DNA from 4 places in the Metabacillus sp. Hm71 genome. Region 2 is predicted to be linked to each of the others. Evidence: predicted binding sites of a transcription regulator. Region 2 holds the regulator's gene; each other region holds the start of a gene.
What was found. The regulator LexA, encoded in region 2, represses DNA repair genes until DNA is damaged. The targets are predictions, from matches to a motif close to CGAACATATGTTCG.
Positions count from the first base shown of each region.

Region 1: uvrB (excinuclease ABC subunit UvrB) is a predicted target of LexA. The motif match lies at 3,985-3,998, and genes of this name have one in related genera.
Region 3: recA (recombinase RecA) is a predicted target of LexA. The motif match lies at 4,242-4,255, and genes of this name have one in related genera.
Region 4: ACSVDH_RS18990 (Y-family DNA polymerase) is a predicted target of LexA. The motif match lies at 2,374-2,387, and genes of this name have one in related genera.

Region 1 is NZ_CM200278.1:5,244,229-5,251,767, forward strand. It holds gene uvrA (excinuclease ABC subunit UvrA) at 1-1,919, opposite strand, end outside; gene uvrB (excinuclease ABC subunit UvrB) at 1,927-3,912, opposite strand; gene ACSVDH_RS25845 (DUF2198 family protein) at 4,361-4,591, opposite strand; gene ACSVDH_RS25850 (GNAT family N-acetyltransferase) at 4,609-5,049, opposite strand; gene ACSVDH_RS25855 (peptide chain release factor 3) at 5,160-6,740, opposite strand; gene ACSVDH_RS25860 (hypothetical protein) at 7,128-7,307, opposite strand; gene ACSVDH_RS25865 (GH32 C-terminal domain-containing protein) at 7,441-7,539, opposite strand, start outside.
Region 2 is NZ_CM200278.1:2,709,989-2,717,527, reverse strand. It holds gene ACSVDH_RS13235 (response regulator) at 1-240, opposite strand, end outside; gene ACSVDH_RS13230 (cytochrome c biogenesis CcdA family protein) at 447-1,154, opposite strand; gene ACSVDH_RS13225 (aspartyl-phosphate phosphatase Spo0E family protein) at 1,407-1,571, shown strand; gene ACSVDH_RS13220 (YneF family protein) at 1,992-2,210, opposite strand; gene sirA (sporulation inhibitor of replication protein SirA) at 2,296-2,742, opposite strand; gene ACSVDH_RS13210 (DUF896 domain-containing protein) at 2,986-3,219, opposite strand; gene ACSVDH_RS13205 (YneB family resolvase-like protein) at 3,419-4,075, opposite strand; gene yneA (cell division suppressor protein YneA) at 4,134-4,445, opposite strand; gene lexA (transcriptional repressor LexA) at 4,603-5,226, shown strand; one part of gene ACSVDH_RS13190 (IS3 family transposase) at 5,704-6,157, shown strand; one part of gene ACSVDH_RS13190 (IS3 family transposase) at 6,157-7,058, shown strand; gene glnA (type I glutamate--ammonia ligase) at 7,118-7,539, opposite strand, start outside.
Region 3 is NZ_CM200278.1:2,498,939-2,506,477, reverse strand. It holds gene ymdB (2',3'-cyclic-nucleotide 2'-phosphodiesterase) at 125-919, opposite strand; gene rny (ribonuclease Y) at 1,038-2,600, opposite strand; gene recA (recombinase RecA) at 3,133-4,173, opposite strand; gene ACSVDH_RS11805 (competence/damage-inducible protein A) at 4,409-5,659, opposite strand; gene pgsA (CDP-diacylglycerol--glycerol-3-phosphate 3-phosphatidyltransferase) at 5,684-6,265, opposite strand; gene ACSVDH_RS11795 (helix-turn-helix domain-containing protein) at 6,447-7,325, opposite strand; gene ACSVDH_RS11790 (DUF3388 domain-containing protein) at 7,342-7,539, opposite strand, start outside.
Region 4 is NZ_CM200278.1:3,830,130-3,837,668, reverse strand. It holds gene ACSVDH_RS19005 (MBL fold metallo-hydrolase) at 1-839, shown strand, start outside; gene ACSVDH_RS19000 (SDR family NAD(P)-dependent oxidoreductase) at 851-1,645, shown strand; gene ACSVDH_RS18995 (YqzH family protein) at 2,031-2,225, opposite strand; gene ACSVDH_RS18990 (Y-family DNA polymerase) at 2,444-3,706, shown strand; gene ACSVDH_RS18985 (YolD-like family protein) at 3,883-4,215, shown strand; gene ACSVDH_RS18980 (response regulator transcription factor) at 4,787-5,491, shown strand; gene ACSVDH_RS18975 (HAMP domain-containing sensor histidine kinase) at 5,488-6,921, shown strand; gene ACSVDH_RS18970 (iron-sulfur cluster biosynthesis family protein) at 6,977-7,300, shown strand; gene ACSVDH_RS18965 (DUF2552 family protein) at 7,313-7,539, shown strand, end outside.

The sequences.
Region 1 (7,539 bases), 2.5 Mb from region 2:
ACACCAGTTACGGCAATAAATGTCCCTAGAGGGAACTTCACACCGACGTTTTTCAGGTTATTTTCCTTGGCACCTTTAATTTCAATATAGCGGCCATCAGGTTTTTTTCGTTCATATGGAAGCGGAATAAATTTCTTCCCTGACAAGTATTGCCCGGTTAAGGAGTTGTTATCATTCATCACCTCTTCAGGCTTACCGGCAGAAATAATTTCTCCGCCATGTATCCCTGCGCCTGGGCCAATATCGATTAAATAATCAGCGGCCATCATTGTATCTTCATCATGTTCCACGACTATTAACGTATTGCCGATATCACGCATATTTTGCATGGTTTGGATGAGACGGTCATTGTCGCGCTGATGCAATCCGATTGAGGGCTCATCAAGTATGTACAGCACACCTGTTAACCTGGAACCAATTTGCGTGGCAAGACGAATCCGCTGTGCCTCACCGCCGGATAATGTCCCGGCTGCACGGTTAAGTGTTAAATAATCGAGTCCGACATTATTTAAAAAGCCTAAGCGCTCGCTTATTTCTTTTAAGATTAAGTTTGCAATTGTCATTTCCTTCTCTGTTAGGGCTATGTGTTGAAAGAACGATAGTGAATCCTGAACAGATAGTTTCGTGATTTCACCAATATGTTTGCCGTCAATTAAGACAGCAAGTGTTTCTTGCTTTAAGCGATGCCCTTTACAGGTAGGACAGTTTTGCTGACCCATATATTTTTCCATTTGCTCGCGGATATAGTCTGAGCTTGTTTCTTTATAACGGCGTTCCACATTGCGGACAACACCTTCGAATTGAATATAATTCTCCCTGATTTGGCCAAAATCATTTTCATAACGGAAATAGATTTGTTCACCATTGCTGCCAAATAGGATTTTATCAAGCAAATGCTTTGGTATGTCCTTTACTGGTGTATCCATATCAATGCCATAATGGTTGCAAACTGCCTCAAGCATTTGCGGATAATATTGTGAGCTTGTCGGTTCCCATGGTGCTATTGCATTTTCACGCAGGGTAAGCTCTTTATTCGGAATAATAAGGTCGAGATCTACCTCAAGCTTTGTTCCAAGGCCATCACATTCAGGACATGCACCAAACGGGCTGTTAAAGGAGAACATCCTCGGTTCAAGTTCACCGATGGAAAAACCGCACTGCGGGCAGGCATGGTGCTCACTGAATAAAAGCTCTTCTTCGCCGATAACATCAATAATCACCTTGCCTTCTCCAAGCTGTAAGGCTGATTCCAGGGAATCTGCCAGGCGTGAAGCAATCCCCTCTTTTACGACAATCCGGTCGATGACAACCTCGATCGAATGCTTCTTATTTTTATCCAATTCAATTTCATCAGCAAGCTCCATCATTTCACCGTCAACACGAACACGAACATAGCCTTGCTTTTTAATATCTTCAAAAACCTTTACATGGGCCCCTTTTCTTCCTGAAACGACAGGTGCAAGAATTTGGAGCTTTGTTCGTTCAGGGTATTCCAAGATTCGGTCTACCATTTGTTCAATCGTTTGCGAAGAAATCTCATTGCCATGAATCGGACAGGTTGGGCGGCCGACTCTTGCATAGAGAAGTCGCAAATAGTCATAAATTTCGGTTACGGTTCCGACCGTTGACCTGGGATTGCGGCTCGTTGTTTTTTGATCGATCGAAATGGCTGGAGACAGCCCTTCGATCGCATCAACATCAGGTTTATCCATTTGTCCAAGAAATTGGCGGGCGTAGGCTGATAAGGATTCAACATAGCGCCGTTGTCCCTCTGCATAAATCGTATCAAACGCAAGGGATGATTTTCCTGAGCCTGACAACCCTGTCAGCACAACAAGCTTATCCCGCGGAATGGTCACATCAATATTTTTTAAATTGTGAGCACGTGCTCCTTTCACAACGATATGTTCCATTGCCATACTCGTTTCATCCTTCCGCTTTAAGCTCTAGTATTAAATCACGCAACTCTGCGGCACGCTCGAAGTTTAACGCCTTTGCCGCTTCCTTCATCTCGTTTTCCATTTCGGAAATAACCTTGTCGCGTTCCTTTTTCGTCATTTTCGCTAATTTGTTTTCTCCTGCTGTTTCGTACTGCTCCTGCTCCTCTGCAGCCATTGTTGCCCGAATGACATCACGAATTTCCTTTTGAATCGTCATTGGTGTGATGCCATGCTTTTCATTGAACGCCTGCTGGATTTCCCGGCGTCGCTTCGTTTCATTAATGGCCAATTCCATCGAGTTAGTCATTTTATCGGCATACATGATGACATGGCCATCTGCATTCCGTGCAGCACGGCCAATGGTTTGGATAAGCGATCGCTCTGATCGCAAAAATCCTTCCTTATCGGCATCCAGAATCGCTACTAAGGAGACTTCCGGAATATCAAGCCCTTCTCTTAACAGGTTAATTCCAATTAAAACATCATATTTTCCAAGGCGTAGTTCTCTGATGATTTCAATCCGTTCTAATGTTTTGATTTCAGAATGCAAGTAATTAACCTTAATGCCAATTTCTTTTAAATAGTCGGTTAAATCCTCAGACATTTTTTTCGTTAACGTCGTAATTAGCACACGTTGATTTTTCGCGACCCTTGCCTGAATTTCACCAATTAAATCATCGATCTGTCCTTCAATTGGACGCACATCGATCGTCGGATCAAGCAAGCCTGTCGGACGAATGATCTGCTCGATCATCTCTGGGGTATGTTCAAGTTCATATGGGCCTGGTGTCGCTGAGACGTAGACAATATTATGAATATGCTTTTCAAATTCTTCAAAACGAAGCGGGCGGTTATCTAAGGCTGAAGGCAGACGGAAACCGTGATCCACCAGCACTTGCTTCCGCGCTTGGTCACCATTATACATACCCCTGATTTGAGGTAGGGTAACATGTGACTCATCAATGACAATTAAAAAGTCGTCTGGAAAGAAATCCAGCAAGGTATAAGGTGTTGACCCTGCCGGACGAAGTGTGAGATGGCGTGAATAGTTCTCAATCCCTGAACAAAAGCCCATTTCTCTCATCATTTCCAGATCATATCTTGTTCGCTGCTCAAGACGCTGCGCTTCCAGCAGCTTGCCGTTTTCCCGCATGTCCTTTAAACGTTCCTCAAGCTCTGCCTCAATATTGAGGATTGCCTTTTGCATCTTTTCATCTCTTGTTACGAAGTGAGAGGCAGGGAAGATCGCAACATGCTCCCGTTCGCCTAAAATTTCGCCTGTTAATGCATCAACCTCGCGAATCCGGTCAATTTCATCTCCGAAAAATTCAACGCGAATACACTGCTCATCCCGGGAAGCCGGGAAAATTTCAACAACATCTCCGCGTACGCGGAAGGTACCTCTTCGAAAGTCGATATCATTCCGTTCATATTGAACGTCAACGAGCTTCCGAAGCAGCTGGTTCCGTTCTATCTCCATGCCTGTTCGCAAGCTCACAACAAGCTCTCTATATTCCTCTGGAGAACCGAGGCCGTAAATACAGGATACACTGGCAATAATGATGACATCCTTGCGTTCGAATAAAGCAGATGTGGCTGAGTGGCGAAGCTTATCGATTTCATCATTAATGCTTGCATCCTTTTCGATAAAGGTATCTGTTTGCGGAACATAGGCCTCAGGCTGATAATAATCATAATAACTGACAAAATACTCAACAGCATTGTTCGGGAAAAATTCCTTAAACTCGCTGTAGAGTTGTCCTGCTAACGTTTTATTATGGGCAATCACCAATGTTGGTTTGTTTACTTCTTTTATGACATTGGAAACAGTGAAGGTTTTCCCTGTTCCCGTTGCACCTAGCAATGTTTGATGTTTTTTTCCTTGCTGAATTCCAGCGACTAATGACTTTATTGCCGCAGGCTGATCACCCTGCGGCTTGTATTTCGAGACTAATTCAAATTGCTCGCTCACGCATAAGCCTCCATTCAGAAAGTTTCTGGTAGTAATAGTTTACCACAAATAAATGGAAAATCACTAAAAATACGAACTATAGTTCGTATTTTTTTATCGTGTATATTGTTAAACAGGTTTTTTATTTTGATTATGTAAGAAATCATGGGCATTTTTGCAACTTATAAAAATAATCTTACAACTACATATTTCTTTGAATCAAGAACAAAAGCGTAAGCGCCTCGTTCAGCCCCGACAAGCATAAGACGATTTAGAATAGAAGGCGCTCTTTGCCTTCAATTCTAAATTGGCTTATGACCTCGAGGGGCTAGGCGCTGGAGCTGGATGTCAAAGCGCTTATCCATAGTTCAAGAATTTTATAATTTCCCGGCAATGAAAAAAGAAGCACCATTTGGTAGCTCCCTTCCTTCTATATAAGTATATCTCGTTTTGGCTGTGCGCAAACCTCTTACTTTTTTAATAATGCTGCTTTCATTTTTCGTGCATAGAAAAATCCGGCTGTAAGGGAGGAAATGTCCAATGCAATAATAAATGGATTATATGTATATCCTTTTATGTAAGAAGCAATGAGCAGTGCCGCTGTTAGCGCCGTTCCTACATAGTGGTTATAACTTACTCGCGTAAAGAGGACCACTAATAAAAAGGGAAGGAACAGCGCTAGGATTACTTTTAATACCATATTTATTCTCCTTTACGCTATAGTGATAGATTATAGAAATACACGGAATCCTCTTTTTTATAACCTAAGCTTTCATAAAGAGCTTGAGCCTTCGTATTGTCCTTCATTGTTTCCAACAGGATCCCGGCAGCATTTGCTTGTTGTGCCAATGCCTTTGCCTGGTACATTAATGCTCTGGCTACACCGTTCCGACGATAAGCTTCCCCAACAAATAAATCGTTCAGCAGCCACTTTCGTTTCATGCCAACTGATGTAAAGATTGGGTATAACTGTATAAAGCCCATTGGTTTTCCCTTATCCACCGCTAAATAGATAACTGATTCTTTTTTCTTTATCCGCTCTTCAATAAACGCTTTAGCACCAGCAATATCCGATTGCTGGCCATAAAATACTCTGTATTCATTAAAAAGTGATGAAGCATCGTCAATGTCTTTTAAGGTTGCTTGAATGATCTGCAATTTTAGTCCCCCGTTCTTGCAAGCTTGCAGCTACTAGTCTTCCATCACCATCATACCACGCTGCCAATGAAAGAGGCTAACTCCAAATAGGAATTAGCCTGTCATAATCGTTATGATGTAACACCTTGATAGTCATTTTCTTCAAATAGATCGACCAGTTCAATATCCTTTTGATTTTCTAAGAAATATCTTAGCGTAAATTCATTTTCAAATAGGACAGCATAAGCGCCATAGCGGTCGCGAACTAACATGCTTCTTGAATCAAAGAATCGTTTTTCAAACTTTTCATTTTTAATCCAGCGCGGGATTCTCTCGCCAAGTGATGTGAATTCCAATTCGACATTGTATTCGGCCTTCATTCTGTATTCAAATACCTCAAACTGCAGCTGTCCAACTGCTCCTAAAATAATGGAATCATTGAGATCCTGTCTGAATAATTGGATCGCACCTTCTTGAACAAGCTGTTCGATCCCTTTTCTGAACTGCTTTGCCTTCATGACGTTTTTCGCTTGGACCCGTCTAAATAACTCAGGCGGGAATTGTGGCAGTTCTTCATAGTGATATTGGCCTTTTCCTTCAATTAAGGTATCACCAATTTGATAAATGTTTGGATCATATATTCCAATGATATCTCCCGGATAGGCTTCATCAACCGTATCACGGTCCTTTGCCATAAACGCTTGGGTTTGATTCAGCTTAATTGTTTTATTTGTCCGGCTAAGATTTACGCTCATGCCCCGTTCAAATTTCCCTGAACAAACGCGTAAAAACGCAATCCGATCACGGTGAGCCGGGTTCATATTCGCTTGGATTTTGAAAATATAGCCTGAGAATTGATTTGTCTGCGGCTCCACTAAGCCTTGGTTTGTTTTACGCGGCTGCGGCTGTGCAGCAAATTGCAGGAAGGTATCAAAAAAGGTCTGCACACCAAAATTTGCTAACGCACTGCCGAAAAACACCGGCGTTAACTCACCTTTTTTTACTCGCTCAGGAGAAAATTCATTTCCCGCTTCCTCAAGAAGCTCGATTTCCCCTAATGTTTCTTGGTATACAGGATGTTCTTCTATACCATGGCTCGCAATATCCTGCAAAGGAATGTTTTCTTCTTCCTCTTCACCTTTAAACTGAACGATACGGTCGTTAAAACGATCGTATATTCCTAAAAATCGTTTCCCCATCCCAATCGGCCAGTTCATTGGATAGGACTCGATCCCAAGCACTTCCTCGATTTCCGAAAGCAGCTCCAACGGCTCCCTTCCTTCGCGGTCAAGCTTATTAATAAAGGTAAAGATCGGTATCCCTCTCATCCGGCAAACCTTAAATAGCTTAATCGTTTGCGGCTCCACACCTTTTGTGGAATCAATAATCATCACGACACTATCAACAGCCGTTAATGTACGGTACGTGTCTTCACTAAAATCTTCATGTCCCGGTGTGTCCAAAATATTGACATGAAACTCATGGTATGGGAAGCTCATGACACTCGATGTAACCGAGATCCCACGCTTCTTTTCGATCTCCATCCAGTCTGATGCAGCATATTTACCTGTTTTTTTCCCTTTTACTGTACCAGTTGATCGAATTACCTGACCAAAATATAACAGCTTTTCTGTTAAGGTCGTTTTCCCAGCATCAGGGTGTGAGATGATGGCAAACGTCCGTCGTTTATTTATTTCTTGTTGTAAGCTCATTCGCAATAACCTCTTTTTAATATGTTCGTGTTTCAACTATACTATAAAGATAAGCAAAGAACAATTTGTTATCTATTCGTCTAATCAATTAATATGCAGGGCAACCATCTTTGTGATTTTAGACAAATAAAAAAAGCGCAAGGCGCTAAGCATTCGGCGACGAGCATAAGTCAAACAGGAATAGAAGGTGTTCTTTACCTTCAATTCCTGTTTGACTAGACCCTAGAGGCAGTCAAAAACTAGGGCGGCCTTATCTCTTGACTGCACTTGCACGTCCTGTGCTTCGCCGATGGCGCCTGGAGCTAGATTCAGAAACGCAAGCTATGTTAAGAAAATATATAAATTCTAATATTAGAAAAAAACAGGAGCACCCTCCTGCTTTGCCTCTCATTTTCCATAATGTTTTAATGTCCTATTCCGTGTCTTGCCTTTTTCATCTTGTGAATAGAGCATCTCCCATGAGCTCTTATATCTGTATTTTTTGCCCCATACATCAATGAGCATTCTAAATCCCGTAATAAAACTTAACAGCAAAAGCACGACAATTAAAAATAAAATTTCTTTCATAGCTACTCCCCCAATCATCCTTGTACCATGTATATGCTTATGAACAAAAATCATTCGTCATTTTTATGATGATTGGGGGAGATCATGATCCTATTCTAAACGGACTGTAAAACCCTACCCTTAAAGTTCCACCCTATTCCCTTGATTCCGTTAACTTGGTTTTTACGTTGTTAAACACTGCCGTTGAATCCCAGACATTCAGTCCAAAGTATCCTTCTTTATAGGTTTTGTC
Region 2 (7,539 bases):
GCACATTATAATTTTTGCATCAGGATATTCTTGCTTAATCTCTTTAAGTGCTTCGAGTCCATTTTTTTCTGGCATTGTTATATCCATCGTTACTAAGTCTGGCTTTTCTTTAACAAAAAGATCAACCGCCTCTATTCCATTTTCTGCTTCTCCAACGATTGTATGGTTCGCCTTTATTAAGATATTTGATAACGTCATTCTCATAAACTTGGCATCATCAACAATTAAAATTCTAGCCATGCCTAGTTCCTCCTGAAAAAATGATAAGGAAGCCTGATAAAAGTCAAACTTCAAATGTGAAGGCGATTGCATATAAGAAGTATGAAAGTTCGAATCCTTCACAACAAAAGCAATCGTATACACTCTTAATATCATTATATCAAAAAGTTCCCTTAAGCATAGTAAAATCGACTCAAAAAGATTGTTCTTACAAAACTAAAAAAGATTTAAAATCCTGTAAAGCCACCAAATATCCCTGTTAAGAAAATAATAATAGATGTCATTAAATCAAAGAAAAGTAATATCCCCATTCCTATCATAAGAAAGCCGCCTATTTTCATAATTTTGATATTATGCTTCTTGATCCAGCCAAGTTTTCCTATAAAGAATGATAATACAATAAATGGAACAGCAAATCCCAAAATATAGGAAATCATATAGAGCATAGCTGAGCTAGGATTTGTAGCAGCCATCCAAATAACAGCTGACAGGATCGGTCCTGTACAAGGTGTCCACCCTGCTGCAAATGCTAACCCAATAAGTACAGATCCAAAATAACCAGCAGGACGATTCTTAAATTCAAATCGATGTTCTTTCATCAAAAACTCTGGTGTAAAAACCCCTACAATCATCAGTCCGAAGCACACTATTAGGATAGCTCCAATTTGCCGAATAAGATCCTGGTAATTTTGAAAAAACTCGCCGATAAAAGAAGTACCAAATCCTAAAGCAATAAAAATGGATGAAAATCCGATTAAAAAGCAAATCGTATGTAACAAACTTCGTTTTTGCAATAATGTATTTTCCGTTTTTAATTCACCAACAGAAACCCCTGTTATATAAGATAAAAAGGCTGGATAAAGTGGTAAACAGCATGGAGAGATAAACGATAAGAAACCAGCCCCAAATGCTAAAAAAATGTTTACATCCGTCATCTTACTCCTCCTAAAGAGAATGTCTTCTTTATTCTAGCAAAGATGCCCTTTCTTTATATCTATAATCATGTGACAGTTTTATGTCATTTCATTAACAAATTACATTTTCTTCTTTTCATTCTACACAGGATACCTTTATAATAGATTCAATGCTGTTTCTAGTATCTTCCTTTGAAGTTATTTCAAAAACAGGGTAAAATTTGCTAATAACAAACATGATTAGAAAGGACAGTTCTCGTGTCTAAACAAGAAATGCTTAAGTTAATTGAAAAGAAACGAGCCGAACTAATTGATATTGTCCTAAAAAACGGGATTAATTCAACGATTTCTATTCAATATAGTCAAGAGCTTGATATATTGTTGACTCAATATATAAAAGACGACCATGCACAAAAAAATAGAATTTATTATTCCTAAGCAGCAACTTCATTCAATTATTTCTATATACCTTTGAACTATGATAAAAAGCACGCTTTTGCCGCGTGCTATCGTTTATATTAAATTTGATATTATCTTCTATGTCATTTCCATTCTTACATTTTAGTTTTGATAGCCCACTTGTTGTAGCACTTTGGGATATTAAATAATGAATGAACTATTCCCATCTGTTATCCCCATTTTTCTTACCCGATTCGTAACAAATTCATTCGTCTGATTGATTTGAACAAAAAACCACTTTTGCTGCTGAGATTTTCGACAGAAAAAGTGGTTAAATAGTTGGTATATGAAGGTTTACGCAATTTGCATTTAAAAATACAATGAAAGAATCACCAACCTCATTATGAGAAGGAGTTTTCATTGTATAAACTGCCTAAAACTTATATATCAACATTTTTATTATTTCATTTGACCTTGCATGGCTTTCATCATTTGATTGATTTTCTTTTGAGATGGTTTCATACCCATTTGCATCATCATCATTTTTAACATTTGTTCATTAATTGGTGGATTTTTCTTTAGGTAAGTCATCATGTATTTACGCGCAATGAAAAATCCTAGTGCAACTCCAGCAAGTAGTGCTAGAATGCCTACTAGAATAACAACCCATAAGTCCATTATATTTCCTCCTTCATGTTGTCTATCTTACAGTGTACTAAACCCTACGATATTATACAACATTTGAAATATAATTTCTTCATTTTTAGCCAAAATTTCTTTCTTTTATCGGATTTAACCAGCCATATCGTTCACCTTGTAAATCCATCGCTAAAAAACACGGGTCAAATTTTCTTAACACCTCGAAAAAAATCGTTTCTGCCTCAAAACTTCCATCAGAAGAAAGCTCAAGGTAACGGTCTTTTACGATTAAAGTGGCGTTACCTAGATTAGTCTTAAGTTCAATCTTATGTATATGACGAACATTTTGATAATCCGTACGATTCCCCAGATGTGTACGAAGTAGCTGATGTATAAATAAGGTTGGTATAGGCTTTGTAATATAATTTATTTGTTTTTCCAGTGTTACTACATGATTTGAACGGACCGTTGTCCAGTGAAAGTCCTGAAACAGGTGATAAATTTTGGACTCGCGACCGAAGTAATGACTTGCAAATTCCTCTTCTATTAAATAAATATAATAGTGTCTCACCTATTCACTCCTCCTCTTGCATCCCCATTTCTCTTATTATAAAAGAACAAATAAGCAAGAATTGTCTTAAGACGGAGAAAGAAGGCACTATTTTTGTCGAAGAATCATAAAATCAAGGTAAGTTCTACCAAATTTTTAACATGTTGTGATATTATATAAATTCTTGCTAGACTCCTTAGTACATTTTTAAAAAAATACTCCTTTTTACATATAAAAAGGAATACATCATCAGATCTATTCCTTTTAATGAAGATTAAATTTCTTCTTTTCATCTTTTAATCTTTGCGGAGTTACATCATTCCCATTTGGATCCACTACTGTAACACCTTTTAACGTATTTTTCATTGAAGAACGAAAAGCTGATAAGTATTCTTGACGTAATGATTGTTGTTCCATTTTTTCTTTTTCCGTTAAACCCTCTACTTTAGACTTCTTAGATAATTCATTTATACGATCAATTTTTACTTTTGGTAGCATATCAATCTATTCTCCTTTAGTCTGTTAATCTTCAATAACCAACTTATAAAAATAATATAACTGGAAAAATGGCTCTTGCTTAGTTGGCTATTCCTTCATATAAAAAAGATCATTAGTTAATATACATGTCATCATACTAAAAGGAGACCAAAATGACAACCGTTTGACCTTTCAAATTGTTTAAAACATAACTGAATTATTATTCCTTGTTGCTGTTTACACCTTCGATATATTCTTTATACCTTCTATGAACCGTAGCTTTACTTACATGATACCCAACCCCTCTTAGAGTTGCTGCAATCTCATGAAAAGTAAGGTTTTTACTGCGCAGTTTTATGATTTCCTCAATGGGAACATCGATTTTTTCTCTTCCCCCGCCTTGATCTAAATTTGATAAGTTATCCTGAGGTCGATATCCGTTTTCAATTGCCCGATTCATTCCTCTTTTAATTTTATAGTTAACAAGCTTTCGTTGAAATTCTTCCACCGCTGAAAGGATATTTAAAACCATTAAATCGGTTTCAGATAATTCAGGTTCTCCTTGCTCATTTAGGGTAAATACCTTTGCCCCTAATTTTCTTATTTCATGTAAAAGAGCTATTTTAGCATGCCCTCGACCTAGACGGGTATCATCTTGAACCAGAAGAACACTAGCTTGTTTATCCTTTATTAATGCAAGTGCTTCAATGATTCCATCCCGGTCTATGTCATATCCGCTCTGCCGTTCTTCAATAATTTTTACAACTTCTATTTTATGTAATGCTGCCAGTTGTTCCAACTCTTCTCTTTGCCTTTCGATAGAAGTATCCTGAGTTTCTTTGTCTGTACTTACTCTGCAGTATATAATTGCTTTCAATCCCTATCACCCTACTGTTTCCAATCTTTTTCACTTTAACAAGTCATGTAATCAAATATTATTCGCTAGCAATCTGTTCAATTTGATAATATTCTTCTTTTTCTACTGGTACAACGACTAAATCCCCTGGCTTAATAGTGCTAGAATAAATATCATTTTTCTCCTGTACCCATTCAACAAATTCTTGTTTTGAAATATTAGCATTCTCATGGAATTGTTCAGCTAAACTCCACAAGCTATCTCCCTCTTCTATTTTAACTTGATGAAAGTTATCCAGTCGATTATTACTACCCGAAAATGATAGAGCTCCAGTAACAGCTATGAAAACAACGAAGAAAGCTAGAATATAAAAGATTGTTTCTTTTTTCATTTTTTCCACCTCATAAGAATATTTGTTCGTATTATTAACTTTAGTATAGTACGAACAATTGTTCCGGTCAACTATTTTTTTCGAACTTACGTTTGTATAAAAAGGTAAATGATGCTATAATAAACATATATTACAGGAATCCGAGGTGTAACAGAGGATGACGAAACTATCAAAAAGACAACAGGATATATTAAGCTTTATAAAAGATGAGGTTCAAAAGAAGGGCTATCCTCCTTCAGTTCGGGAAATAGGTGAAGCAGTCGGTCTTGCTTCAAGCTCAACTGTTCATGGTCACTTAGCTAGATTGGAATCAAAGGGCCTGATTCGCCGTGACCCGACAAAACCTAGGGCTATTGAAATATTGGAAGAAGAAGAAACAATTCATATTCCTAAAAGTAAGGTTGTAAATGTTCCGGTCATCGGTAAGGTAACAGCAGGTTTACCTATAACAGCTATTGAAAATGTTGAAGAATACTTTCCACTCCCTGACCGGTATATAAATGACGATGATTCTGTATTCATGCTTGAAATAATGGGAGAGAGTATGATAGAGGCCGGTATACTTGATGGGGATATGGTAATCGTTAGACAGCAGCAAACCGCTAACAATGGCGATATCGTTGTCGCCATGACCGAGGAAGATGAAGCAACCTGTAAACGATTCTTTAAAGAGAAAGATTACATCCGCTTACAACCCGAAAATTCCACTATGGAGCCTATTATATTACGAAATGTCAGCATATTAGGTAAGGTAATAGGTGTATACCGTACAATTCATTAATAAGCTTTCTGAAATGCTGAATAATGAAAAAAGCGCAAGGCGCCTGCCTATCGGCGACAAGCATAAGCGAACAGGAATAGTAGGTGTTCTTTACCTTCAATTCCTGTTTGACTAGACCCTAGAGCCGATGGCGCCTGGAGCTAGATTCAGAAACGCAAGCCATGTTAAGAAAATATATAAATTCTGATATAATTAAAAAGCGCAAGGCGCTAAGCATTCGGCTCGAGCTAGACACTAAAACTAAGTACAAAATTTTATTTCTTAAACATTAAAAAGATCCAAAAAATGACGTGTGAAAAATTCATACGTTATTTTTTGTCTTTTAAGGAGAACATCAAATCGATTGATCAAAAAATATCCTTGGGAACTTTACTAGATTTAAACTTCTGCTTCACCCCAGCAAAAAACCCTTGCCACAAAAAGTGAACTGCACCCCAATTGTTAGACACCATCTAACAGTTGGAGGTGCAGTTTTTTATGGCTAAATTTTCTGCAGAAGATAAATTACAAGCAGTTCAACGTTATTTAAATGGAAATGAGAGTTCATATGAATTAGCTAAATCTTTGGGAACTGATAATAAAGCACTTCTTAAATGGGTCAAACAATATGAATACAATGGTGTAGAAGCATTCGTAAAATTATATACAAATTACACCCAACAGTTTAAACTAGACGTACTAAATTATATGATTGAACACGGTACGTCCATAATGGAAACAGCGGCTATCTTTAATATAGCTGCTCCATCCACAATACTTGTTTGGAAAAAGCAATTTGAAACACAAGGATTAGATGCCCTTCAATCAAAGATAAAGGGGCGTCCATCCATGAAAAAAGATACGAAAAAACAAACTAAATCCACACCACTTGAAGGGTCTGTCGAGGCACTGGAATCACGTATTAAACAACTTGAAATGGAAAACGAGTATTTAAAAAAGTTGAATGCCTTAGTTCAAAACAAGAAAAAATCACCAAACAAGACAAAGCGCAAGTAGTCTATGAATTAAGGCATAAATATCCGGTGAAAGCACTCGTAAAACTCGCTGGCATTCCACGTAGCACTTACTATGATTTAGTGGAACGTATGAATCGTCTAGATCCAGATGCTGATCTAAAAGTGGAAATAAAGGCAATTTATGAAGAACATGAAGGGCGTTATGGCTATCGCCGTATTCGTGATGAACTTGCGAATCGTGGGCAAAAAGTGAATCACAAGAAGGTTCAACGGATTATGAAAGAACTAGGGTTAAAGTGTATCGTACGAATGAAAAAATACAAATCTTATAAAGGTTCGGTCGGTAAAATAGCGCCAAATATTTTAGACCGCCATTTTACGGCAAATACCCCAAATGAAAAGTGGGTAACAGACATTACAGAATTTAAGATATTCGGTGAGAAACTTTATTTTTCGCCTGTCTTAGATTTATTTAATGGGGAGATAATCACGTACACAATTGGTTCTAGACCAACCTATTCTCTTGTTTCAAATATGTTGGAGAAGGCTTTCGAACGTTTACCTGATATCCACCAGCTACTTCTGCATTCCGATCAAGGCTGGCATTATCAAATGAAGAAATATCGTCACGCACTTGAATCCAGAGGGATAGTCCAAAGTATGTCTCGTAAAGGAAACTGTTACGACAACTCTGTTATGGAGAACTTCTTTGGAATTATGAAATCTGAGTTCCTCTACATAAGAGAATTTGAGAGTGTAGAGCATTTTAAAATAGAATTAGAAAAATACATCGATTACTACAATACAAAGCGAATAAAGGCAAAATTAAAAATGAGTCCGGTGCAATACCGAACTCATTTTACCCAAGTTGCCTAATGAAATAACCGTGTCTAACTTTTAGGGGTCACTTCAAAGTGACAAGGGTTTTTATCATATTAATACATTGACATGTATTGTTCTCTTTCCCATGGGTGAACTTGTGTTCTGAACATATCCCACTCGATTTCTTTTGCTTCGATGAAATGCTCAAATAAGTGCTCACCTAAAGCATGCTTCATCGTGCTGTCTGCTTTTAATAAATCTAATGCTTGAGCAAGAGTTGCTGGTAAATCAACGATTCCATTTTCAATACGCTCTTCTTTAGACATCACATAAATGTTGCGATCGATTGGTTTTGGTGCTTCAAGTTTATTTTTAATACCGTCAAGACCAGCAGCTAAAAGGACGCTCATTGCTAAGTAAGGATTTGCTGCAGGGTCAACACTGCGTACTTCAACACGAGTGCTTAAGCCGCGAGATGCTGGAATACGAATTAATGGACTTCTGTTTTGGGCAGACCATGCTACATAACATGGTG
Region 3 (7,539 bases), 210 kb from region 2:
CCCTTTTAAACAGTGTTAGTTCATCATCCATTGATACTATATTCACTAGAAAAGGAAAGTATTCCTGCTTGTTCGCACATAATTTCGAAAATTAATTGTAGAATTTAAAAGCGACAAACATTTATTACTCAAAAAATAGATGATCGTCATTTATTAAAATACGATCTATTTTTTTGGCTTGACCTGTATTTTTGTCTATATCAATTACCACAGCGCTTAATTGCGTACGCCCTTTTGCTACATCATGGCGTACAGGTAAATTCGTAAGGAATCTTTTTAAAATCATATGCCGATCTACTCCAAGTATCCCATCATAAGGTCCTGTCATACCAACATCCGAGATATAAGCTGTGCCTTTATCCAAAATACGATTATCTGCTGTTTGTACATGTGTATGGGTACCGACAACTGCTGAAACTCTTCCGTCTAAATACCATCCTATCGCCTGTTTTTCACTTGTTGCTTCGCCATGAAAATCAACAAAAATAATTGGAGTACGCTTTCTCGCTTCTGCAACAAGCTCGTCAGCCTTTTTAAAAGGACAATCAGATGGAGGCAAAAATGCACGGCCCTGCAGATTAATCACAGCAACCTCTTTTCCAGCAACAGTAACAAAAACCATCCCTTTGCCAGGATTTTCTTCGGAAAAATTAGCAGGGCGGATCATCTTCTGTGCACGATCAATAAATTCAAAAATTTCCCGATTATCCCACGTGTGATTTCCCATTGTTATAACATGTGCACCTAATTCGAGAAATTGCTGATAAATCTTTTCGGTTATTCCTTTCCCATGGGCGGCATTTTCGCCGTTAATAATGACAACATGGGGATTGTATTTCGTTTTTAACTTTGGTAAATACTCCTTCACCATGTCGCGTCCTGGAGAACCAAATACATCTCCTACAAACAAAATTCTCATCTTCAAAGCCCTCTCTAGTTATCATTGAATTTCTTTTATTAAAAAATACTCTCTATGTATTTAAACTTATTTTTGCATAAACAATATAAAAAATAAAGTGGTGCATTTCTGCACCACTCTATTTTGCATATTCAACTGCTCTTGTTTCACGAATAACAGTTACTTTAATATGTCCTGGATAGTCGAGTTCATCTTCTATTCGCTTTCGAATATCTCTTGCTAAACGATGTGCTTGAAGATCGTCAATACTATCAGGCTTAACCATAATACGAACTTCTCTACCAGCCTGGATAGCAAATGACTTTTCAACACCCTCATACGATTCAGAGATTTCCTCAAGCTTCTCTAGGCGACGAATGTAATTTTCCAGCGTTTCACTACGTGCACCCGGCCTTGCAGCTGATAACGCATCTGCTGCTGCAACAAGCACCGCAATGATTGATGTCGGTTCCTTATCACCATGATGGGAAGCAATACTGTTGATAACGACAGGATGTTCTTTATACTTCGTAGCGAGCTCAACACCGATCTCAACATGGCTTCCTTCTACTTCATGGTCAATCGCCTTACCGATATCATGCAGGAGACCTGCTCGTTTCGCTAATAACACATCTTCTCCAAGTTCGGCAGCCATCAATCCTGCTAAGAATGAAACCTCCATCGAGTGTTTCAATACGTTTTGACCATAGCTTGTTCTAAATTTCAAACGACCTAAGATTTTAATCAAATCAGGATGCAGGCCATGTACACCTACCTCAAATGTTGTTTGTTCTCCAATTTCCCGGATGTATTCATCAACTTCACGACGAGACTTCTCAACCATCTCTTCAATACGCGCAGGGTGAATACGTCCATCCTGAACCAGCTTGTCTAGCGCAATTCTTGCAGTTTCCCGGCGAATTGGATCAAACCCTGATAAAATAACGGCTTCAGGTGTATCATCAATGATCAGATCTATACCCGTTAATGTTTCTAATGTACGAATATTTCGTCCTTCACGTCCAATAATACGGCCCTTCATTTCATCATTTGGAAGATTGACAACAGATACAGTAGTTTCTGCTACATGATCTGCTGCACATCGTTGAATAGCAAGCGACAGGATTTCTTTAGCCTTCTTGTCAGCCTCTTCCTTCGCACGATTTTCGCTATCTTTAATCATCATAGCGATATCATGAGTAAGTTCATTTTCAACCTTTTCAAGAATGATCGACTTTGCTTCATCTCGTGTAAGGCTAGATATGCGCTCAAGCTCCGATTGCTGCTTACGCACCATCTCCTCCACTTTGCTTTCCATCTCTTCAATATGCTGTTGTCTTTCATTCAGAGAATCTTCTTTCTTCTCTAGCATAACTTCTCGTTTATCTAAAGACTCATCCTTACGGTCAAGATTCTCTTCCTTTTGTAATAAGCGATTTTCTTGTTTCTGAAGCTCATTTCGTCTCTCACGAACTTCCTGCTCTGCTTCTGTTCGCAACTTGTGGATTTCATCCTTTGCTTCTAGAAGTGCTTCCTTTTTCGTTGCTTCTGCATCACGCTTTGCGTCCTCAAGAATCTGCTCTGCTGCATGATTAGCACCAGCAATTTTCGCTTCGGCAATGGATTTACGAACAAAATAGCCAACAACTGCACCGACGATTAGGCCAAGCAAAATGGAGATGATTATTGAAACGATGTCCATCATTACACCTCCTCTTGCTATGAACTTGTTTTTCTAGATTAAAGTGTCGGCATGTACATTGTTCAATTTTAAGTTGTCAACATACAGCACAAAGCTTAATTATCATGTTGAACTTTGCGTCTTAATCATTTTTAGGAAGACTAATTCAAGTACCAACATTTTTGCTTTCAAAATGCTTCAATCATCATTCTACAAAATTGTAAAATATACATACTAATTGTAAATGTGTGAAATTTTCTTGTCAAGCCTGTCATTATAACGATTGCAGCCTCTCTTGTGTATAGTTCGAGTGAAAACCCTATTAAAAATCGCGAAGACAAGAGTGAATTTTGTAGAATTGTGTCATATTATTTTAGTGCGGTTAAATAATAATTATCATGATTATATCCAAATATGAACCTTTTCTATACTCATTCTCTACATTTAATTATAAATTCTGCTATAACAATGATAAAAACTGGTGTAAATATTATTTTCATATAAGGATATTCTTTTAAAAATGATATTAAAAAAAGGGCAATTATGCCCTTTTTTAATCATCAAGTAAATCCAATTCTTCTTGGCTTTCTTCTGGCGCAAGAACTTCTTCATCTAACCCGTATTCCTTGCGGATTTTGTCTTGTATCTCTAAACGAAGAGATGGATTTTCTTTAAGGAATTGCTTCGCATTTTCACGCCCTTGACCTAAGCGCTCTTCGTTGTAAGAATACCAAGAGCCGCTTTTTTGAACAATGTCAAGCTCTGTTCCTAAATCGATAATCTCTCCTTCTTTAGAGATCCCTTCACCGTACATGATATCTACTTCTGCAACCTTGAAAGGAGGTGCAACTTTGTTTTTGACAACTTTAATTTTTGTCTTGTTACCAACCATGTCATTTCCTTGTTTAAGTGTTTCAGCACGACGCACTTCTAAACGAACGGATGAATAGAATTTCAAAGCGCGACCACCTGGAGTTGTTTCTGGATTTCCAAACATAACTCCAACTTTTTCACGAATTTGGTTGATGAAGATGGCGATTGTTTTCGATTTGTTGATTGCGCCAGATAGTTTACGTAATGCTTGTGACATTAAACGAGCTTGAAGACCAACATGTGAGTCACCCATCTCGCCCTCAATTTCCGCTTTTGGCACTAACGCCGCAACAGAGTCTATAACAAGAATGTCTACAGCCCCGCTGCGGACAAGCGCCTCTGCGATTTCAAGTGCTTGCTCACCAGTATCAGGTTGGGATAGCAGGAGCTCATCAATATTTACTCCAAGCTTTTGTGCATATACAGGATCAAGTGCGTGTTCCGCATCAATAAATGCAGCTTGTCCGCCCTGCTGTTGAACCTCTGCAATCGCATGTAGAGCAACAGTTGTTTTACCTGAACTTTCTGGTCCGTATATTTCTATAATTCTACCGCGAGGGTAACCTCCTACTCCTAAGGCAGCATCTAGAGCAAGGGAACCGCTTGGTGTAGTTGAAACTTTTCGATCTGTCTGTTCCCCGAGTTTCATAATGGAACCTTTACCGAATTGCTTTTCTATTTGTTTTAACGCCATATCTAATGCAGCTTGACGATCGCTCACAAATTTTCCTCCTTTAAATGAATCTATATTAAATATACCGCTTTTTCAACAGTTTGCCAAGCAATAATCGAACATTTATTCGATTATTTTTCATCGTAAATTATTCTTATATTTTCACTTTTCTTTTTAGAAAAACTCCTATTTTAGCTATATGAACTGTTGTAAAAATGAATTTTATATATTTATAGAAAAAAAATAGGATCTGCTTAAATCAGATCCTATAAAACGTATTATATCATTCTATTTCCGATAATAGTTTGACTAAATAATGACATCCATACTTTACCGTTCTTACACGAATGCCATTTCTAGATCCGGCAAAATGAAATCTATAGACCTGTGTTTCTTTTCCACTAAACGAAATACCCATAAAGACAGTACCGACAGGCTTATCTTCCAGCGGCTGTGGTCCGGCAACACCGGTAAAGCTTATGCCGATGTCGCTGTTTGATAATTTCCGAATTTGGTCAGCCATTTCCTTCGCACATTCCTCACTGACGGCTCCATTTTTATCAAGTGTTTGTTTTGAAACATTTAGCAGCTGTTCCTTCATCTCATTTGTATAGCATACAAGACTGCCTTTAAATAACTGTGAGGCACCATCCAATGCTGTTATTTGTTCAGAAAACATACCGCCAGTCAGGCTTTCAGCTGCTGATACCGTCTTTTGCTTTGCAAGTAACAGTTTTTTTAGTTCTTGAGGTAAAGTTGTTTGTTCATAACCATAAAAAAACTCGCCAACACGAGATTGGATTTTTTGCTCAAGTTCATCAAGCAGCTGATTTGCAACATGTTCGTCTTGATGCTTAGCAGTTAAGCGCAACGTTACTTCACCATCAGCAGCTAATGGTGCAACAGTAGGATTTAGCTGCTCATCAATGATATCCTGTATGTCGGTTTCAAGCTGTGATTCGCCGATTCCGAAGTATCTAAGCACACGAGAAATAATCTTTTCTTGAAATCCAAATTGTTTTTCAAAATATTCCCGTCCATAGTTTTGAAACATTGGTTTCATTTCACTAGGAGGCCCTGGCAGCAGCATATAAATCGTTTGATCCACATTTAAAGCCATTCCAGGAGCCATACCATAATCGTTTTTTAATATGAATGAATCCTCTAAAACAAGTGCTTGCTTTTTATTGTTTTCAGACATGATCCGTTTCGTTTGAACAAAGTATTGTTCGATGCTATCAAGGGCTTCCTGGTCAAAGACAAGCTTTTTACCGAGTGTCTTTGCAATGGTTTCTTTCGTTAAATCGTCTTTTGTAGGTCCTAAACCACCTGTAAAAATAATAACATTTGAGCGTTCCTTGGCGATCTTAACCGCTTGCTCAAGCCGTGTTGGGTTGTCACCAACAACGGTGTGATAATAAACATTCATGCCAAGCTCGGCAAGCTCAAGTGATAAAAATTGCGCATTGCTATTCACAATTTGCCCTAACAATAATTCAGAGCCGACCGCAATGATTTCAGTGCGAATACTCATCAATATCCTCCTATGGTTTCAAGATTACTTGGAATTAACAAACACATGTTTATTTTTATTTAAATAATCCCAGCCAGATATGACAGTGAAAAAGGTAGCAACCCATAATGCGATCATGCCAAAGGGCAAATTTATGAACTCAAATGGAAGGTTATGAAGCAATAGCGCTGAAATGGCAACAATTTGTGTCCACGTTTTGATCTTACCTAGCATATTAGCTGCAACAACTTCACCTTCACCTGCTAAAATAGCTCTTAATCCTGTCACAACAAATTCACGGCTGATAATAAGAATGACCATCCAGGAAGGCGCCAGCTCCAGCTGGACTAAAATAATTAAAGCAGCTGAAACAAGAAGTTTGTCTGCTAACGGATCTAAAAACTTCCCAAGATTTGTCACCAAATTAAGTTTACGGGCATAGTAACCATCAATCCAATCTGTTGTTGAAGCAATAATAAAGATTAGTGCACCAACAAAATGGGTGACTAAAATTGATTCAGTGCCGAATGTTAATTCGCCCCAGTCCAATGGCGCAAGCATGATCACCATAAAAACAGGTATTAAGAATATTCTCGAAATCGTTATTTTATTAGGTAAATTCATCAATTTTCCCTCCAAGTAACTGTATTATGTACTAAAAAGTGAGCGTGATTAGGTCATCGTTTGCGAGGAGAATTTCTTACTTTTAACATGTAAACAGAAAATGGGACGACCCAAAATAATGCCTAGAACCTCCTCCAACATAATAGAAGGAAGAGGTGCTTGACACGTAAACATGAATCAATCCCTATTCTTTGCTATAAATAATCGTAATGTTTTGAGGTGTTGTCTTAGCATCTTCATATTGTAAAAGCTGGCCATTGATTTTTAGCTCCGTACCCGGAACATTTCCAACCCTTACTGTTATTTCTGATTCAGCTGTAAAATCAAAGGTTTGTGACTCTCCTTCAGCAATTTCTGCACCAAAGAAGCTTTTACCTTTTCCATTTTTTATACTCACCCATGTTCTGCCTTTAGCAATCACTTCTAATTGAAACTTTGCAGCACCGGAGAGGTCATATGTTGTTGTCGTACCCTCTTTCCCTTTTACTGTTAAAGTTTGTGCAGGAGTTTCCGGTTCCTGTTTAACTTCTTCCTCAACAGGTGGTGTTTCTTCCTGAACCTCTTCTTCTGGGTCCTCATCTTCATTGCCTGCTGCCGTATTTTCTACATTGTTTGTATATTCATTTCCATTTTCGACTTTCGTTGCCTCTTCACCTGGATTACTATCTGCAGCGTTTTGTCTCCATACCCAAAAAACAATGGCAATAAGAATAACAGCTGCCACAATTAATAATCTTGGAAGCAGATCAAGAAACTTGGATGCAGATTTTGGTAGTTGTTTATGTGTTTTTACTCTTGAAAGCTGTTCTGGTAAATCATCATTATATGTACTCGGGATTTCATTTTTATATTCTTCAAAGATCATCTCTGGATCTAAGTTCACCGCTTCAGCATATTGCTTAATAAATGCGCGAACATAAAATTTACCAGGGATCATTGAATAATTCCCTTCTTCGATACCAAGCAAATACCGTTTTTGTATTTTGGTCATTGCTTGAAGGTCATCCAAGCTAATGTTTTTTTCTTCTCTTGCTTGTTTCAGTCGATTTCCTAATTCACTCAACCGTAACACCCCATATTTAAAAGTCAAAGCCTGAAAGACTTGAGGAATCAAACATCATATGTGGTTCTTCAGCATCTTTATATGTAATTTCCTCATCAGGCTCATTACGAATTTCTATTATATAATCAAAATCATCAATTGTATATTCTGTATTTTGTACAAAAATATCAGGATGCTCTACAACTTTCGTTGCAGACAGCCTCATAATTTCCCT
Region 4 (7,539 bases), 1.1 Mb from region 2:
CTTGGCAGGTGTTCCAATCCCAACTAAAAGAACTTGGGTACAGCCCCCAGGACATTGATCAAGTAGTAATCACCCATCATCATCCTGATCATGTCGGCATGTTGGACTTTTTAAGCGAGGACATTCCAATATGGGGTCATCCTTTTAATACACCATGGTTGAAAAAAGACCCGCAATTTATGGCAGCACAAACAGTTTTCTTTGAGAAACTATTTATTGAATTTGGAGTCGATAAAAAATTTTTCCCTTATTTAAATAGACTGAATCATACACTTGAATTCTCCTGCAATAGGAATTTACATCATTTTATAGGAGAAGGGGAGGAAATTAGCGGTTTATTCGGATGGAGAATCTTTGAAACACCTGGGCATGCTCAAAGTCATATCGTTTTATATGAAGAAAGGTCAGGGGTTGTAATAGGGGGAGACTTATTGTTAAAACATATTTCTCCAAACCCATTATTAGAGCCGCCGATGGCAAATTCAATAGAACGCCCGCGGCCGCAGCTCCAGTTAAATGAGTCAATTTCAAGATTATTAGAGATTCCGGTTTCGTTAGTTTATACTGGTCATGGAGAACCGATTGAAGAGGCGCATGAGCTTATTTCCCTTCGCTTAAAAAAGCAAGCTGAACGAGCAGACCTCGTTTACAGTTTTCTTGAGGAAAAGCCCTTGACTGCTTTTCAAGTATGTCAGGCACTGTTTCCAACGATTTATTATAAACAGCCGTTATTAACAATGTCAGAAACAATCGGTCAGCTTGACTATTTGGAATATATCGGTCAAATTAAAGTAGATGCTTCAAGGGAGACAACCCTTTATATTGCTAAGGAACGGTAGAGGTGAAATAGTTGAATAGACGAATACAAGGTTGCCATGTTGCCATTACTGGGGCCTCAAGCGGCATCGGTGAAAAAATTGCCATTGAATGTGCCAATAATGGAGCAAACCTTATTTTATTAGCCAGAAGAGAAGAACGGTTAGTTCGGCTTGCAGAACAAATTAAACATGATTATGGGATCTCTTGCTCTTATTACATACTTGATGTTCAGGATCTTGATTCCGTTCAGCGCGTTTTTTCGAACATTGCCCAAGAAGTCGGACCTATTGATGTTCTCGTCAATAATGCTGGATTTGGAATCTTTAATGATGTGCTCGAAGCTTCCCTTGATGAAATGAAAAGCATGTTTGAGGTAAACGTATATGGTTTAGTTGCCTGTACAAAAATGGTGTTGCCTGCCATGATGGAAAGGAAAAAGGGTCATATTATCAATATTGGCTCACAGGCCGGCAAAATCGCAACTCCCAAATCTAGTCTTTATTCTGCAACGAAACACGCTGTATTAGGCTTTACAAACAGTTTGCGGATGGAGGTTAAATCAAACAATATTTACGTCACATCGGTAAACCCCGGCCCAATCAAAACAGATTTTTTCACGATCGCCGACAAGCAGGGGGATTACGTGAAAAATGTGGAACGCTGGATGCTTGACCCAAATAAGGTAGCACGGATTATCGTAGAAGCTATGCTCACTCCAAAGCGCGAAATCAATCTACCTGGCTGGATGAATACAGGAAGTACGCTTTACCAGGTCATGCCGAGGCTGTTTGAACGAATTGCGGGGAATGCGTTTTTTAAGAAATGAATGTTTCATCTAAATGGTATAATTTAACAAAAAGGATTGTGTATCTTGGTGATTGGGTGTTATCAAAAAATGAAAATTTCACTCGAATTATCTGAAGGTTTATCCATATTTAAGAATAATGCGGTGTAAAGAAAATCGGTATCTTTGGATCATTAGAGATCAACAAAAGGATACAAGTGTTATTGATGTTCTTGCGGATTTTTATGAAAACTCAATTAAATTCGATAACTATATGGAACTTAAATTTTTCTTAGAAGACTTTTTGCATTAGATGAAGTAGGTTATTTTCTGGAATTGGCGGAAGATGACAACGATTTAAAGTTATTAAAAGAGGCAGGGTATTTCCCCTGTTGTAGAATAAGGACAAGGGGCAGCCTCTTTTTATTTAATCCTGATTCGTTACATATCCATAGACAATATCTTCAATCACTTCGTACCATTCTGTGTCTTGATCCTTTTCGTTTACCGCCTTTTCAAGCAGCTGTATGTAGTCATCTTTCGAAAGCGGATCTTTATCAAGATCCCGGCCATATTGTAGAAAGCTGTTTCTAAGCATTTTCAATAAGAATTTCTCCTCCATGTCACACCTCGCTACCTGCTAGTATACAGTCTTCCTCCTTTTTTAGAAACCATTAAAAAATATCTGCGAGTTTTGTTTTTTACGTAGTTAGTATCCAGTTCATACGTTGCTACCGCTTTTCTATTGTGGTTGAAACTTCCATTGAAATCGAACGTATATTCGCTTAAGATGAAGAATATAATAAATGCGAACATACATTCTTGTTGGAGGAAGCGGCTATGATTGAAAACTATGATCAATTTCCAAAGCGAAAAATTCTTTGTATTGATATGAAAAGCTTTTATGCTAGCTGTGCCGCGGTTTTACTGGGGATGGATCCATTGACATGCTATTTAGTTGTTGTTGGTGATACTGAGCGGCAGGGAAGCATCGTACTGGCAGCTTCTCCGCAAATGAAAAAGGAATTTGGCATTAAAACGGGTGCAAGGCGTTTTGAAGTTCCGAACGATCCGCGGATTAAGATTGTTAACCCGAAGATGGGAACGTATATCCGAATGTCAACAGAAATAACAAAACTGTTTCATCGCTATGTACCAAAAGAGGCGATCCATACTTACAGTGTGGATGAAAGTTTTATCGAAGTCGATGGTGTTGAGCATATTTGGGGAGATGCCCGAACAATTGCCGATAAAATTCGTGATGAGTTGAAGCGTAAGTTCGGTCTTCTTGCTGCAATTGGCATTGGGCCTAATATGCTGCTTGCAAAAATATGCTTGGATATTGATGCAAAAAAGACAGGGATAGCAGAGTGGACATATGACGATGTAAAAGAAAAGCTGTGGAAGCTTGAGCCGTTAAATAAAATGTGGGGCATTGGGTCGAGAGTGCAAAAGACGTTGAACCGAATGGGGATTTTTAATGTTGGACAGCTGGCTCATTATCCGCTCGAGCTTTTGGAAAAAAAATTTGGCATCATGGGCAATCAGCTTTACTATCACGCATGGGGAGTAGACTTGTCGGAAGTTGGTGCACCGATTATGCAAGGACAAATCAGCTTCGGCAAAAGCCAAATTTTACTTCGTGACTATCCCGATCCAGAGGAAGTAAAGCATGTGATTTTGGAAATCAGTGAGGAGGTTGCCCGCAGAGCGCGTCAGCATAAAAAGGTAGGACGAACGATCAGCCTTGGGATTGGCTATAGCCGCGATGAATTTGGCGGTGGTTTTTATCGTTCCAAAACAATTGATCAGCCAACAAATATTACGATGGATATTTATGAAACATGTTTGCAGTTATTTGAGACATTTTATGCCAATAAAACAGTTCGGCAAATATCGATTACACTGTCAAATATTGAGGACGATTGTGAGATGCAGCTCGATTTGTTTCGGCCAAACCGCATAAAGCAGCGAACACTTGGTTATGTAATGGATTCCATTCGTCAAAAGTATGGTTCAGATGCGATTTTACGTGCTGTGTCGTACACTCCGGCTGGGACTGCGAAGCATCGTGCCAAGCTTGTCGGCGGCCATAAAGCATAATAAGCCTATTTCAAAGTGGAATTTAGAGCTTAACAGCTTTGGCAATGGCTCAATCATTCGTGTTGCGAATCCTTACTCTGTTTTGAAGGCAAGCTGAGCGGTTGTCTAAAAGAAATCATATTCGCTTAGGCTGCCTAAAGAGAATGTTAACCGAGTGTTAGGGTGGTGATGAAGTCATGATACGGGACAGAGGAAATATTAAATGGACATCAATGATGCTGCCTGAACATGTAAAGCTATTAAGAGATTGGTCAGAAGCTGATACCTATCAAGAAAAGCCTGAGCTTGATGAGCAGCAGCTCGAACAGTTTAATGAAATCATTTGCTTAGCAATGGAAGAGCATATGGAGCTCATTTTTACGTACTATCAAGACCGTTTTCATCAAAAATGCTCTGGGTATGTCCACTATATAGACCCGATTGCTCATACGCTTCAAATTGTTGATGAACAAAGCGGCCAGCGCTTTAAGCTGCCATTTGCAGCAATTGTTGATGTGAAGCAAAAATAGACGGGAGATTTACCTTCTTTATCTAGCTCCATGATAAAGAATATCCCGTAGAAGGATTAAATCTACGGGATATGTAACAAAAAATAGTTAACTCTGATTAAACTAACCTTAGCTCACGTTTTCGATTTTGTTTGATCGATTTTGGATAACCCATACTCCGGCCTTACTCCTAAAGGCAATAGCAAAAGCCATCGCCAGTGGAATAGCTACAATGCCAACGACCAACCTGCAACAAGATCTTTTTGAAAATGTGTAAACGTGTAATTTGCAAACCTGCTAGAACTAAACATCCATAACATCCTCCCTCTATATTTCTTTTTTCAAACACAAGTTTTTGCACGGTAATTATTAATGTAATCTGCAAATTTGGAGAAATTATGGAGTTTTTCAATTTTGTTCCATATGTCCTATTTTTTCAAATAAAAGTATATCGATAGTTTCAATTTTGAGATATTGTCTACAAATTCTTTTATGTTATAGGTAAAGTTTAAAGAGATAAAATGTGAACCGACAGCTTGGAAAATCCGAAGATCGCAATGCTTATAAAGACATTTAAAGCCGGAGGAGATCAATGAAGAAGAGAATATTGCTGGTTGATGATGAATGGAATATGAGAAACTTATTAAAAATTTACCTGGAAAAAGAATATGAGGTAATAGAGGCAGAGGACGGAAAGCAGGCATTAGCTATCCTCACATCTGCAGAATTCCATATAATCATATTAGACATCATGCTCCCAAAGATTAATGGGTGGCAGATTTGCAAAGAGATTAGAAAAGAAAAGGAAACACCTATCCTTATGCTAACAGCGAGAAACGAGTTAAAAGATAAAATTTACGGATTAGATATCGGGGCAGATGATTATTTAGGGAAACCTTTTGAGCCTGAGGAGCTGATTGCTCGAATCAAGGCTTTGTTAAGGCGTTCTGATATGAATGGTGATCCTCATAAGCAAAAGGTGGTCATGATCGGAAATCAACTAATGAAGATAGAAACAGAGAGCAGAACGATCCTAGTTAAAGGTGAGAAGTTAAATTTAACCCCTAAGGAATATGATTTGCTTCATCTATTGGCGAATCAGCCTCAACGGGTTTTTACTAGAGATTTATTGCTCGATGTTATCTGGGGGATGAAGGATACAAGAGATCATCGGGCCGTTGATTCTCATATTAAGAATATCCGAATTAAGGTGAAGGAAAAAGTACCTGCATATAATCCCATTGAAACTATTTGGGGCGTGGGCTATAAGTTGAATCAGTCGGATGGAAACGTATGAAATGGAACAGCATTGTTTTTAAGCTCGGAGGCACCATATTTATTATCCTAATGTGTGTCATTTTACCATTGACATATACGATCGATCAGCTTTTTGCTAGATTCTATTTTAGTGAAGCACGCCACCAAATCGATCAATTAGCCTACCAATATTCCCACACCTTAACAGACTTAAAAGATATTGATTCATTGAAAACCGTAGCACGATTAACCAAAACAGAAATTTGCATTATTGACCGGGATGGCAAGGTTTTATACACGTCCAACGATACCATTTTGCCTAAAAGAACTCAAATTTCCGGAGACTTGCCCGTATCAGTTTATTCAGGGAAGGCAGTAAAACTAGATTATTTTAACCCCTATAATCAAAAGAACTATCTCGCTACCGGGAAGCCGTTGCAAATAGATGACAAGGTAAACGGGGCAATATTGGTCTTTTCTAAGGCGGAACAAATTAAAAAGACGATCCATCATATTGAGCTTTTGCTGTTGGCCACATTGCTGGGTGCCCTTTGTATGGCATTGGCCTTTACCTATATTGCCTCGAAAAAGCTTGCTTCACCTTTATTGCAAATGGAAAAAGTAACTCGGGATGTAGCGAAAGGTAAGTTTTATAGAAAAGTATCCATTACGTCAAATGATGAGGTAGGTTCATTGGCAGCAGCGATCAATGATCTAGGTCACGAGCTAGAAGGATATCGAAATAGGCAAACAGAATTTTTCGCTAATATCTCCCATGATTTGCGAACACCTATTTCTTATATAAAAGGTTATACACAGGTGATTCATGATAAATTGTATAAAAATGAAAAAGAGAAGGAGCTTTATTTATCCATTATTTTGGATGAAGTGAATCAATTAAATGCTTTGGTCGCTGATTTGTTTGAGCTATCCAAAATCGAAGGAGGACAATTAGACCTTCACTTTACTTGGGTTAATCTTTATGATTTGATTGGAAATTGTTTGACAAAAGTTGCATTAAAAGCTAAAAAGAAGAAATTGCGCCTCCTGAAAGAACTAGATGCCAACATCCCTTTTATTTATACAGATGCAGTCCGTCTAGAACAAATTTTGATGAATTTAGTAGAAAATGCTATTCGTTATAACAGGGTTAATGGCGAAGTGAAAATCGCTGGCAATGCAGGTAAAAAGAAAGTGAATCTCGTAATAGAAGATACAGGAATAGGTATATCAGAACATGATCTCCCGTATATTTTTGAGAGATTTTATAAGGCAGATAAATCCCGTTCGGACAGGCTCGGCAGTACAGGTTTAGGCTTATCTATAGTCAAGCAGCTTGTTGTCGTATTAGAGGGAGACATAAAGGTAAAAAGTACGCTAAATAAGGGAACGTCATTCTCGATCACTCTTCCATTTAACATAAGAGAAGGAATGGGAGAAAGCAATTCAAGCTCCTTCCAAAAAAGGTGAGAAGCGCAACTAGCTATGGTAAAATGGGATTAAAGCAGAGAGAAGGAGTACAATCATGAAGTTAACATTTACAAAGGAAGCACTTGAGCAATTATCACCTAAACTAAAAGAAAATAAAGATAAGGTGTTAAAAGTAAAATATGATACAGAAGGCTGCGGATGTGTAATGAGCGGTGTGACATCCTTATGGCTTGTGGATGAGCTTGATGATGATGATGTTGAGCTTGCAACAAATGATGTACCATTATATGTTGAGAAAACAAAAATGGTCTTTTTAGATGAAGAGCTCACCATTACCTTTAACAAAACAGCCAATTGTTATATGTTAAAAAGCCCTTCCCAAATATTAAATCCGCGTATGAGTTTACTAGTAAAGTGAGGGGAGATTTAGGTGAAGGATCGGTTAAAATCGATAAAAAATGTTGCCTTAAATAAGACATGGGTATCTTTTTTAAATGATAATCATCCATACAGTCTTCTTCATTGGTCAATCGGCGGATTTCATGATGAAACAAAGGATGTATGGCTGCTTCAAGATGAGATGACGTTTGAAGCACAGGAATTCCCAACCATTGATGAAGCGATTCAGTGGATGGAGAATAATATGGAGAATATTTC